Regions from separate parts of the Brevibacillus sp. 7WMA2 genome, predicted to be linked through region 3. Evidence: predicted binding sites of a transcription regulator. Region 3 holds the regulator's gene; each other region holds the start of a gene.

Region 1 (4,222 bases), 1.1 Mb from region 3:
TCGTACGTATGCAGGATGATTGGAAGAAAATCTATAAGAAGATTCTGATTCGAGACAACAAAATTGTCGGAGGAATCCTATTCGGCGATGTTAGTGAGTCTGCTCGCTTACAAAAGCTGGTCAACACCCAGACAGAAATGACGGACGAGGTGTACGCTTCCATAATGGGCGGAGGAGCTTGTTGTGGTGGAGGAAATCAAGCAGCTTTAGTAGCTGAGATGTCTGATGAAGAGATCATCTGCGGCTGTAACGGTGTCACAAAAGGCAGTATTGTGACAGCGATAAAGGAACAAGGCTGCTCAACGGTAGATGAAATAAAAGCCTGCACAGGTGCAGCACGGTCCTGCGGGGGATGTAAGCCAATGGTGGAACAAGTGTTGCAGTATGTGCTAGGAGATCATTTTGATATCAATGCGAATAAACAGGGGATTTGTGGATGTACTACGTTAAGCCGTGATGAAATCGTAGCTCAGATACAAGAGATGGGTCTTACTACGATTAAAGAAGTAATGTATGTATTAGCATGGAAAAACCCAGAAGGCTGCTCCAAATGCCGTCCTGCATTGAACTATTACTTAGGGATGATTCATCCGACAAGGTATCAGGACGAAAAAGCTTCTCGCTTTGTAAATGAACGTTTGAACGCTAACATTAATAAAGACGGTACCTATACGGTAGTACCACGTATGTACGGCGGAGTAACGACAGCGGAGGATTTGAAAAAGATTGCTGATGTTGCTGTGAAATATGATGTGAAAATGGTCAAAATGACAGGTGGACAGCGAATCGACCTAGTGGGTGTACAGAAGGAGGACCTACCAAAAGTCTGGGCAGAGCTTGATATGCCGTCTGGTTATGCCTATGCCAAAGCCTTGCGCACAGTGAAAACCTGCGTTGGTTCTCGTTTCTGTCGATTTGGGACTGTTGATTCGATTGGGATGGGTATTGCGTTGGAGAAAAAATTCGAGCGTCTCGATATGCCAGCTAAATTTAAAATGGCGGTAAACGGTTGTCCGCGTAACTGTGCCGAGTCCTGCACAAAGGATATCGGGATTGTCGGTAACGATGGCGGATGGGAAATCTATGTTGGCGGTAATGGCGGTATTAAAGCACGTGTCGCTGATTTATTGTGCAAAGTAAAAAACGATGAAGAATTAATTGAGATTTGCGGAGCAGTCATCCAATACTATCGTGAAACAGGCAAGTATTTAGAACGTACTTCTGAATGGGTCGAGCGAATGGGATTAGAAATGATCCATCAAAATGTGGTCGAGGATGTAGAGAACCGTCAGCAGCTATTTGCTCGTATCGAATTAGCTCTTGCCCAAGTCCAAGACCCGTGGCAAAAAGTATTACAGGATCAAGAAACCAGAACAAAGTTGTTTGAACCAATTAAGGTGGAAAGCCTGTCATAGTACAGAAATGATAATGGACCAATGTCATGAAAAAAGGGGGAAAACAGCATGGGAGATTTCACTAAAACAATAACGATTGGACGAGTGGAAGAGTTCCCTGTTCAACTGGGGAGAGTGGTACAGATCGGAGAGGAGCAAGTCTGCGTCTTTCGATTATCGGAGGGGAGTATGTATGCGCTTGAAGATAAAAGTCCGTATCGAGGAGGACCTTTATCAGAAGGGATCGTTTCTGGCAAATATGTCTACGATCCTCTCTATGATTGGAAGATTTGCTTAGAAAGCGGTCAGGTTCAAGCGCCTGACACAGGCCAGGTCAAAACCTATCCATTACAGGTGATAGATAATATTGTTTCGATTAATATGGAGTGCAGGTGAAAATGAATGATACAGGTATATAACCTGTATCATTTTTCTTTTTTTATAATCCGAAATGTGTTATATATCAACGGTTTTTGGTTTTAAAACAGTTTTATGAATGAAATGAAACAAATTTGTGAACCATATCACAAAATAGGTGCATATGTGATCTTTTTCACACACCGAGCCGCAATCTCTCTTGTATGATGAAACTGTAAAGAGCAGTTGTTCAGAATCGAAACAAGCTCTTTTACGTATTAAATCCTTCAATAGCTTTTTTAATCATATAGATGGCCTTCGTTACAGGCAGAGACACCTCATGTAAAGAGTTGTGCTGCCGAGTACAGAACAACGAGCCAATACTTGAGGAGGTATGTAAGATGGCGATTCAAGAGAAAGACCTGCAAACATTTGAACACGCATGGAGAGGCTTTAAGCCAGGGAAATGGATGAAAACGATTGATACTCGTGACTTCATTGAAGAAAACATCACTCCTTACCATGGCGATGATAAATTTTTGGCTGGTGCTACCGCTAATACAAAAGCACTATGGGACATCATCTCTGACTTAACAAAAAAAGAACGTGAAAATGGTGGGGTTCTTGACGTAGATGTTAACACTCCTTCTACTATTACATCCCATAAACCAGGTTATTTGGATAAGGATAAAGAAAAGGTTGTAGGCTTACAAACAGACGAACCATTCAAGCGCTCTCTTCAGCCTTTCGGTGGAATCCGCATGATGATTGATGCTTGCAAAGCGTACGGCTTTGAAGTGCCAGAATCAATCATTAAGTTGTTTACCGATATTCGCAAAACCCATAACCAAGGTGTATTCGATGCCTATACAGAAGAAATGAAAAAGGCTCGTCGTGCAGGTATTATCACAGGTCTTCCAGATGCTTACGGTCGCGGCCGCATCATTGGTGACTACCGTCGCGTAGCTTTATATGGTGTTGATCGCCTAATCGCTGAGAAAAAAGGCGACCTCCAACAATTAGAAGTGGATGCTTTAACAGAAGATGTTATTCGTTTACGGGAAGAAATCGCCGAACAAATTCGCTCCCTTCAAGAACTAAAATTGATGGCAAAAGAACATGGATTTGATATCTCTGTGCCGGCTAAGAACGCACATGAAGCATTCCAATGGCTATACTTTTCCTACCTAGCTGCAATTAAAGAACAAAATGGAGCCGCAATGAGCTTAGGACGTGTTTCCTCATTCTTAGATGCTTACATTGAGCGTGATCTTGCTGAGGGTACATTGACAGAAGAAGCGGCACAGGAATTAGTTGATCATTTCGTCATGAAGTTGCGCATTGTTAAATTCTTGCGTACTCCTGATTACAATGAGTTATTCTCCGGCGACCCAACTTGGGTAACCGAATCCATCGCTGGGATGTCGTTAAGTGGTAAAACTCGTACAACGAAAAACTCTTTCCGTTTCTTGCATACACTCTATAATCTTGGTCCGGCTCCAGAGCCAAACTTGACTGTTCTTTGGTCTAAAGATCTTCCTGAGAACTTCAAAAAGTTCTGCTCAAAAGTATCCATTGAAACAAGCTCTATCCAATATGAAAACGACGATTTGATGCGTCCATACTTTGGTGACGATTATGGTATCGCCTGCTGCGTATCCGCTATGAGAATTGGTAAGCAAATGCAATTCTTTGGCGCACGTGCTAACCTTGCAAAAGCACTGCTTTATACAATTAATGGTGGTGTGGATGAGAAATCAGGCACACAGGTAGGACCTCAATTCGCTCCTATTACTTCCGAAGTGCTTGACTTTGATGAAGTCATGGCGAAGTTTGACAATGTTATGGAATGGCTCGCTAAGCTATACATGAATACATTAAACGTAATTCATTATATGCATGATAAATACTCTTATGAGCGTATTGAAATGGCATTGCACGATCGTGAAATCCTTCGTACGATGGCTTGCGGTATCGCTGGTTTATCCGTAGTAGCAGACTCCTTATCTGCTATCAAGTATGCGAAAGTAAAACCGATTCGTAATGAACAAGGTATTGCGGTCGATTTCGAAACAGAAGGCGAATATCCTCAATATGGTAATAACGATGATCGTGTTGACTCCATCGCAATTGATATCATGGAGCGCTTCATGAACAAAATTCGTAAGCATAAAGCCTACCGTAATGCGTTGCCAACAATGTCAGTACTCACAATCACCTCCAACGTAGTTTATGGTAAAAAGACAGGTACGACTCCAGATGGACGTCAAGCTGGCGAACCATTTGCACCGGGTGCGAACCCAATGCATGGACGCGATAAAAAAGGTGCTTTAGCATCCTTGTCTTCCGTAGCTAAACTTCCTTATGAGCATAGCTTGGATGGTATTTCTAATACATTCTCAATCGTGCCAAAAGCGTTGGGTAAAGACCTAGAATCTCGCGTTACTAATATGGTTGCGATGATGGACGGT
Region 2 (4,222 bases), 1.1 Mb from region 3:
ACCGAGTATAGTATAGAAAAAGACCAGCAGATGTGTGGAAAATCACAGGTAAAATGACAATTTGTCTAGCGAATTATATAAAGCCGATCGTCCCAGATAAAGACGGTCGGCTTTCCTCTATAACAAGATGTTCAATTCCTTTAAAGCATGGCTAATACCGCCCTCATCTACGTGCTTCGTCACGTAGTTTGCGTGTGGAAATACGTCAGGATGCGCATTCCCCATCGCTACTCCCATTCCTACAAATTGAATCATCTCTATGTCATTCTTGCCATCACCAAAGGCTATCGCTTCTGATCGATCTACTGTAAGGTGCTGTAGCAAAGCTTCAATGCCTTTTGCCTTAGAGCCATCCTTTGGCATCACATCCAAGGACACATCATGCCAACGGAAAAAGCGCACGTTTTGAAGCGTATCGTCTTGCTCGTAGACCCCTTCTTCCCCTTCAGCACAATGAAGCCAGCATTGGTAAATCGGCTTGTTGCGGAATACCTCTGCATCCATGCCGGGTGGGTCAAATAGAATAGAAGAAACAGCACGATTCACCATCTCATTTCCCTCATGTGTCGCATAAAAGGAGTCGTCACTCAAGTACACAAGTGCATGATTACGTGCCATCACAAGCTGGTACAGTTTCTCAATACTATGAACATCAATAGGAGTAGAATAGACCACTTCCCCTTTGTGCTCTACATAAGCGCCATTAAAGCACACCAGTGTCTCAATTCCTAAATCCTCTGCGAGCTTTCGAACATGAAACGGTGAACGCCCCGTAGCAATAACCGTATGAATCCCGCTATCCCGAAGCTGACGGAGTGCTTTTCGAGTATCCTCTGGAATCTGCTTCTGCTCATTTAACAACGTGCCATCCATATCAAAAAAGATAACCTTATAGGGCATGCGCTTCTCTCCTTTTTTCTGACTTATTGTTCATTATAAACGAAATATTCCTACTACATAAGTGAGGTTCTTTGCATGAACCCTTGGCAAGCTGTCATGTTTCTCCCTATTTGTAACATATAGTCTACAGATGGGGTGATCTAGATGGCTATTCGCATGAGACGCCGGCGCATTCGGACGTCAAAAAAGAAAATTTTTTTTATTGCCTTCATTGTCTTTCTTGCAATCATCATCCAGAGTATCGTCTTTCTAGAGCAAAAAATTAAACCTACTTTATTAGTGATCGCCAAGCAGAAATCTGAACAAATTGCCAAAGAGGCCATCGCAGACGCGGTGACCAAAAAGATCGCTCAAATTGATATGAATACAGCCGAAGTTCTAGACATTGAGAAGGATAGCGATAATAAAATACGCGCTATTAATTTTAATTTTCAAGGATATTCAAAAATCATGGGGGAAGCCAATCAACGCATTAAAAACAGATTAAAAGAGTTTGAAAGTGAAAAAATTGAAGCTCGCGTACCTCTTGGATTAGCCTCAGGAAGCTCCTTCTTGTCCGATACGGGGCCTAAATTACCGATCACCTTCAGCCCTGTTGGTTCTGCAAAAACATGGCTTGACCCTAAGCTATCCGAAGCTGGGATTAACATGGTTATGGTAACGATCTATCTGCAAGTAGAAGTTCGCTTACAAGTGATCATACCTTTTGCAACTGATCAAACCATTGTCACAACCTCCATTCCCATTACCAACTCTCTTGTCGTGGGAGAAGTGCCAGACTATCTGTACAACAATCCGCTAGGCAAGCCAGAGGTTCCTAGAATGCAGGTCGAGCCACCAGCTAAATAATACAGAAGGAATCCTCCTTTATTGGGAGGATTCTTTTACTTGCAGGACGATATCTCGCCATTTTGTAGCATGCGTTAGCACCAGCTTTGGTAAGATACATGTATCATTTGCTACCTCTGTGACCAGCCGTTCCATTTCCACTACGGCCAAATCGCGCTCCCACTCACTAATCGTGTTGTTTTGGAACGCTTCCTCCAGTTCATCCTCATCCAAAACTTCAGTACTCCCAGAAGGCATCATCGCTAAATCTAGATACAGATCATCATACCAAGGAACAGCATTTTCCCCTATAGCATGCCTAAGAACAATATCAAAATAGAAGTAGACTACCTTACCAGTCTGATCTATCATCGCAGTCATAACATAATGCCGCCCCGCAGGAAAGCATTGTATCCAAACGTATCCATCATCCGCGATACAAATGTCTTGTCCGTTACACGTTACCCAGTATGGTTCCTCCATTTTTGTGAGGACGAGACCAGTAATGCTGCCGTCAAAGTACTCTCCACGTTGGGCCAATGGTATAAAGTGCTTGTCTATCACTGTTGTCCACCCTGTCACATCTGCATATTTCCGTTTCATGAATACGTCTCCTTTATCATCTGTAGCATCATCGTCTCTTCTCATTGTAACAGATGGAAGTTTAGTTGGAATTTTAAGACTTATGGTACAATTATTCATCGTAAAATTTCGTCAACATAACTTCACAGATTAAACACAATGCTTAAAACACTTGGTATGAAAGCGCTTTAGAAGTACATCGTACATGTACGGGATGGCACTATACGTAATTTGTGATTTTTTTCACTTAAGCTTTTATGAATGGTTATTACAATCATGGTGAACGACCACGAGTATGCTTGCAATCATGCATTTCTGCTTTAGATTTTTTCCTACTCTCCCTTCTCATTACTATACATATATCCAAGGAGGTTTTCGTCTTGAAGGGTTTATCAAGGATTTTTCTGCTTTTCTTAAGTATGGCAATCATAGTAGCTATGGCTGGATGTAGCGGTCAAGGCACCACCCCTGCAAAAGGTGATTCTGTGAAAGCTACCGGTCAAGCTGATGGTAAACATGGCCCAATCAAGGTTGAGGTAACAGTAACAAACAACGAGCTTTCAGACATTAAAATCCTCGAACAAAAAGAAAATGAAGTATTATCCGAGCCCGTATACAAGAAATTGCGAGACCAAATCATTGCAAAAAATAGCACAGAGGTAGATGCAATAAGTGGTTCTACTCTTACAAGTCAAGGCTATATCAATGCTGTAAAGGACGCCGTGGGTAAAGCTGGACTAACCTTAACTGCTAAAGGTTCAGATACATTGGCAACAGTCAAAGAGGAGGCTGTTCAAAATTACGATGTAGTCGTCATTGGCGCAGGTGGTGCAGGCTTCGCGGCTGCTATGGAGGCGAAAAAAGCAGGGGCCTCTGTAGTCCTGCTGGAAAAAATGCCATCCATCGGTGGTAACACATTGATTTCCGGCGCAGAAATGAATGCTGCTAACAACTGGGTACAAGCAAAAAAAGGCATAAAAGATAGCAAGGAATCCCACTACCAAGACACCTTAAAAGGCGGAGATAACGTGGGGGATCCTGCTATGGTGCGTGTGTTGACAGATAATGCAACAAGCGCAGCAGAATGGCTGAGAGATGAAATAAAGGTGGAGTTTTTACCAGATCACCTATTCCAATTCGGCGGTCACTCTGTGCCTCGTGCCCTCATCCCTAAAGGTCACACTGGTGCAGAAGTAGTCACAAAACTAAAAGCAAAAGCGGATCAGCTGCAAATTCCTGTAAAAACGGAAACAAAAGCGGAAGAGTTATTGACAAATAGCGAAGGCCGTGTCGTTGGCGTTAAAGCAAAAACGGCTGCTGGTCAAGAAATTACCTTTAACGCAAATAAGGGTGTTATTGTTGCAACTGGTGGATTCGGTTCCAACGTAGAAATGCGTAAGAAATACAACCCAGTTTTAGATGAAAGCTACATGTCTACCGATACTCCTGGTACAACTGGTGACGGTATCGTGATGAGCGAAAAAATCGGGGCAGCTATCACAAATATGGAGAGTATTCAAACATACCCAATCTGTAATCCTAAGACCGGTGTTATTTCTCTGGTAGCGGATACGCGTTTTGATGGAGCTCTTTTAGTGAACCAAAGTGGTAAACGCTTTGTAGAGGAATTAGAGCGCCGCGATGTGATTTCGAAAGCGATTCTTGCTCAGGAGGGTAAATATGCCTATCAGGTCTGGAATCAAGCTGTAGGTGATATTGGTAAAACAATAGACGTGCATAAAGATGAATATGACATGCTTGTAAAAGAAGGCTTATTAGTGAAAGCTGATACGTTGGAAGAGGCAGCAAAGCATTTTAACATCCCAATAACAGAGCTTCAAAAAACAATTGACCGTGTCAATGGATTTGCTAAGAATGGTAAAGACCTAGATTTTCATCATCGTGGAAAATT
Region 3 (4,222 bases):
ACGGGGTATGGATACAGGGGAATCTCAAAGAGCTACACTTCGATATAAAACAGAAGACTTTAAGAAAAAATATAAGAAGCTTGCAAAATCCAGCGATCTCATTTTACAAAAGTTAGGGAATGTAGCCAAGGAAATTGAACAACTGTTACGTATTCTGCCATCTTCTAATGGGGAAGCTCCGTACTCCTTACAGCGGTTGCAAACGGATGCAGCTGGTTTAGTAGAAGAAATCAGTCAAGTGGCTGTAAAGCTTCATTTTTTGTTAGTAGAAGAGCAGGATGAGTATGTAAGCTGGATGGAAATAGAAACAAGAACATCCCGCAAACAACTCTTTTTCTTTAAAACGCCACTAGATATAGCTGATACCTTGCGTACAACTTTACTGGAGCCAAAACGCAGTATTATTATGACCTCAGCGACACTGACAGTGAAGAATAGGTTTACTTACTTTATGGAGCGAATGGGTTTTGCTAATCTTCCAGAAGAACGGGTCGAAACACTCTCACTCCCATCGCCCTTTGACTATGCGCTGCAAGGACTCATCCTGATTCCCTCCGATTTCCCTTCTGTAAACAAGGAAGGAGAACAGCGTTTTGTAGAAGCCGTAATTGCTGGCTGCGTTGATGCTGTTCGAGCAAGTGAGGGGCGGACAATGATTTTATTTACCTCATATAGCATGCTTAGAACTGTTTATGAAGGAATGAAAAGCTTACTCGAAGGTGAAGAGTTTGAACTATTAGGCCATGGAGTAGATTCAAGTAATAGAAGCAAGTTGGTACGTCGCTTTCAAACCGGGACAAAAACAGTGCTTCTGGGTACGAATAGCTTCTGGGAGGGTGTAGATATACCTGGAAATGTACTGAGCTGTCTGATCATTGTTCGTCTCCCTTTTCAACCGCCCAACCAACCACTTTTAGAAGGACGTTCGGAGCGGCTGAAGGCCGAGAAAAAGAATCCTTTTATGACGCTTTCTTTGCCCCATGCAGTTATTCGTTTTAAGCAGGGAGTGGGTCGATTAATACGTCAACAGACAGACAGCGGTGTTGTAATTGTATTTGATACACGCATCATTGAATCTAAATATGGTCGTATGTTTTTGCAATCTTTGCCGCCTTATCAGGTAGAGACTGGTCCATGGACTACATTACGTGAGCGAATAGCTCCTTTTTTACAATAAAATCAGTCCCTTAGGAAAAACAAATCTAAAATGATTGTATGAATTTTACCCAAGCCATAAAGTAGGAGGGAAGCAGATCCATGACTACAAAACGACATAACCTATGTCTAGTTATTTGTATAGGCATGATGATCTTTGCATTATCCCAAACCGTTGAAGCAAGCCGCCCCATTGCGATAGCACATCAGCAACAGCATATTGAGGACCCCGATGCTGTTGAACAGGAGGAAGATTTTGTGGGGCTTACCACTACTTTTTTCTCTTTACCAGAAGGAGAAAGTACGCTCATTCGCTTCCCTTCTGGTAAAACGATGCTAATTGATACAGGGAGCGAAAAAGATACGGAAAAATTGGTTTCCTTACTACTTGAGCGCCATGTTACAAAAGTGGATTACCTGTTATTGACAAACGATTTACCTACTCATATTGGCGGCTATGATAAGCTTGCGGAGAAAATTCAATTTGATAAGATTTACATGCCAAAATTGACAGCCTTCGTAATTCACAGTAATATCCATATATCTAGGGAAAAGCAAGTTGTGTATGTAAAGGAAAAGGATCAATTACTGGATGGGAAAGATGTGGTGATCACATTTTTACATCCCAGCGAGAACCTGTTTTTATCACCACAGGATAATTCGCTTGTGTTTAGTCTGACCCAAGGAGAGCTCCAGTTTTTATTCACCAGTGCCATCAATGAAAAAGCAGAGGAGCGTTTGTTTGCGAAATACCCTTCTTTACTGCCGGCTGAAATCTTAAAGGTTGCGGCACAAGGCAGCAATCAGGCTTCTATTCAATCCTTCTTAACTAAGGTTGATCCCCAGATTGCTGTTGTGCAGACCGGTATTGTTCGTGAGCAATGGAAAGACTCCATGCGTGAGGTGGTGGAGCGTTTGGAGGAATCATGGGCAGATACGTATGTGACTAGCCGGGATGGGTCAATTACCATTCTCTCTAACGGACAAGATTATAAGGTTTTAAAGGCAGTCAAGACCTCTACACGTGATAGACAACGAAGTTAGGAGTGCAATTTATGGGGAAAGTACCAAAAATTTCTGAAGCGGTCGTTCGCCGTCTGCCGATCTATTTGCGATATTTAACAAATCTACAGGAACTACAGGTAAAAACGGTGTCTTCCCAACAGATGGGCAAAACAATGGATATTAATCCAGCCCAAATTCGAAAGGACCTGTCTGCATTTGGTGACTTTGGCAAAAAAGGCATTGGCTATGACGTAGATTACTTGATTGAAAAGATTCGTCATATCTTGAAATTGGACCAAGTGATCCATGTAGCGTTGGTGGGGGCCGGTAATCTAGGTCAAGCGATTTCCAATTACAATGTGTATTTAAAAGATAACATGAAAATTGTTTCCATTTTTGATGCCGACCCGCAAAAAATAGGTAAGGATTTAGGTGGATTGGTCATTGAACCGATTGATAAAATGGAAGATATCATCAAGGAAAAACAAATTCGGATGGCGATAATTACGACGCCAGCCTCCGCCGCACAGGAAGTGGCAAATAAACTGATCGAAGCTGGAATAGAAGCGATCCTCAATTTTGCCCCAACAACCATTCGCACCGAAAAAGAAGTAAAAATTGATCATAACGATTTGACTTCCAGCTTGCAAAGCTTAGCGTATTATTTAAACTAAGTAATGACTAACAGATAAAGGGAGAGTGTCTACGTTGATGAAAATCATTACCAACGCAACCGTAATTACTGTTAATGAACAAAATGAGGTTATTTATAATGGAGCAGTTGGCTTTGATGGGGGAAAAATTACATATGTAGGTAAAACGCCAGAAGATTTATCAGCATATGACGAGATCATTGATGGAACGAATAAATATCTAATGCCAGGATTTATTAATACACATGGTCACGTAGGCATGTCTCTACTGCGCGGATTTGCGGATGACCTACCTTTAAAACAGTGGCTGGAAGATAAAATGTGGCCAATGGAAGGTCAATTTACAGCGGAGCATGTGAAATGGGGTACAGCTATTTCCATTATCGAGATGATTCGTACCGGTACAACTACCTTTGTAGATATGTATGATCATATGGATACAGTAGCACAGGAAGTGGAAGCATCCGGGATGCGCGGTGTACTATGCCGTGGGGTAATTGGTTTCTGCTCAGAAGAAGAACGCCAGCAGAAATTACAAGAAGCTGCATCTTTCGCATCACGTTGGAACGGAGCAGCCAACGGTCGTATCCATACCATGATGTCGCCGCATGCACCTTATACGTGCTCTCCTGAGTACATCCAGCAAATCCTTGAGAAGGCTATCGAGTTAAACGTACCATTACATATCCATATGTCTGAATCAAAAGCAGAAGTAGAACAAAACGTTCAGGATTACGGTGTACGCCCTGTTGCTCACTTAGAAAATCTAGGTGTATTTAATCACCCTACACTAGTTGCCCATGCAGTGCATTTAACGGATGAAGAAATTGATACATTGGCTAAATATAATGTTAAAGTAGCTCATAATCCAATTAGTAACTTAAAATTGGCAAGTGGTGTAGCAAGAGTGCCTGAGATGCTTGCGAAAGGTGTTTGTGTAAGTTTGGCAACTGACAGCTCAGCAAGTAACAACAACTTAAATCTATTTGAAGAGCTAAAATTAGCGGCTATCCTGCATAAGGGTGTTTCCTATGATCCAGAAGTGGTTCCGGCAGAAGAAGCGCTTCGTATGGCTACACGTTATGCGGCAGATGCTGTGTTCCAAAAAGACAGCTTAGGCTCATTAGAAGTAGGGAAAAAAGCAGATATGATTATGCTAAATGCTGCTCAAGCACATTTCCAACCGGCAAATGATCCGATTTCCCATGTTGTTTATGCAGCAAATGGCTATGATGTAACAGATACAATTGTTGATGGGCATTTCTTAATGAAAGATAAAGAGTTAATCACAATGGATGAACAAAAAGCAATCGCTGAAGTGAATCGTGTGTTTGCGCTTTTAAAGCAATAAACTCATAAAAGTCACCTCTTCATATGACAAAGGCTCCTGCCAAGTGGTTGATACGGCA

What was found. Region 3 encodes Rex, which represses fermentation and respiration genes when NADH is low (regulators of the CRP and FNR family bind a similar motif). Its sites were predicted from a motif close to TTGTGAAATATTTCACAA; they were not measured.
Region 1: pflB (formate C-acetyltransferase) is a predicted target of Rex. The motif match lies at 1,907-1,924, and genes of this name have one in related genera.
Region 2: GOP56_RS21105 (flavocytochrome c) is a predicted target of Rex. The motif match lies at 2,542-2,559, and genes of this name have one in related genera.

Annotation. Positions count from the first base shown of each region.
Region 1 is NZ_CP048799.1:4,896,853-4,901,074, forward strand. It holds gene nirB (nitrite reductase large subunit NirB) at 1-1,415, shown strand, start outside; gene nirD (nitrite reductase small subunit NirD) at 1,464-1,790, shown strand; gene pflB (formate C-acetyltransferase) at 2,153-4,222, shown strand, end outside.
Region 2 is NZ_CP048799.1:4,891,459-4,895,680, reverse strand. It holds gene GOP56_RS21120 (Cof-type HAD-IIB family hydrolase) at 118-900, opposite strand; gene yunB (sporulation protein YunB) at 1,045-1,749, shown strand; gene GOP56_RS21110 (DUF402 domain-containing protein) at 1,768-2,331, opposite strand; gene GOP56_RS21105 (flavocytochrome c) at 2,691-4,222, shown strand, end outside.
Region 3 is NZ_CP048799.1:609,308-613,529, forward strand. It holds gene dinG (ATP-dependent DNA helicase DinG) at 1-1,177, shown strand, start outside; gene GOP56_RS02650 (ComEC/Rec2 family competence protein) at 1,258-2,199, shown strand; gene GOP56_RS02655 (redox-sensing transcriptional repressor Rex) at 2,211-2,834, shown strand; gene GOP56_RS02660 (amidohydrolase) at 2,872-4,164, shown strand.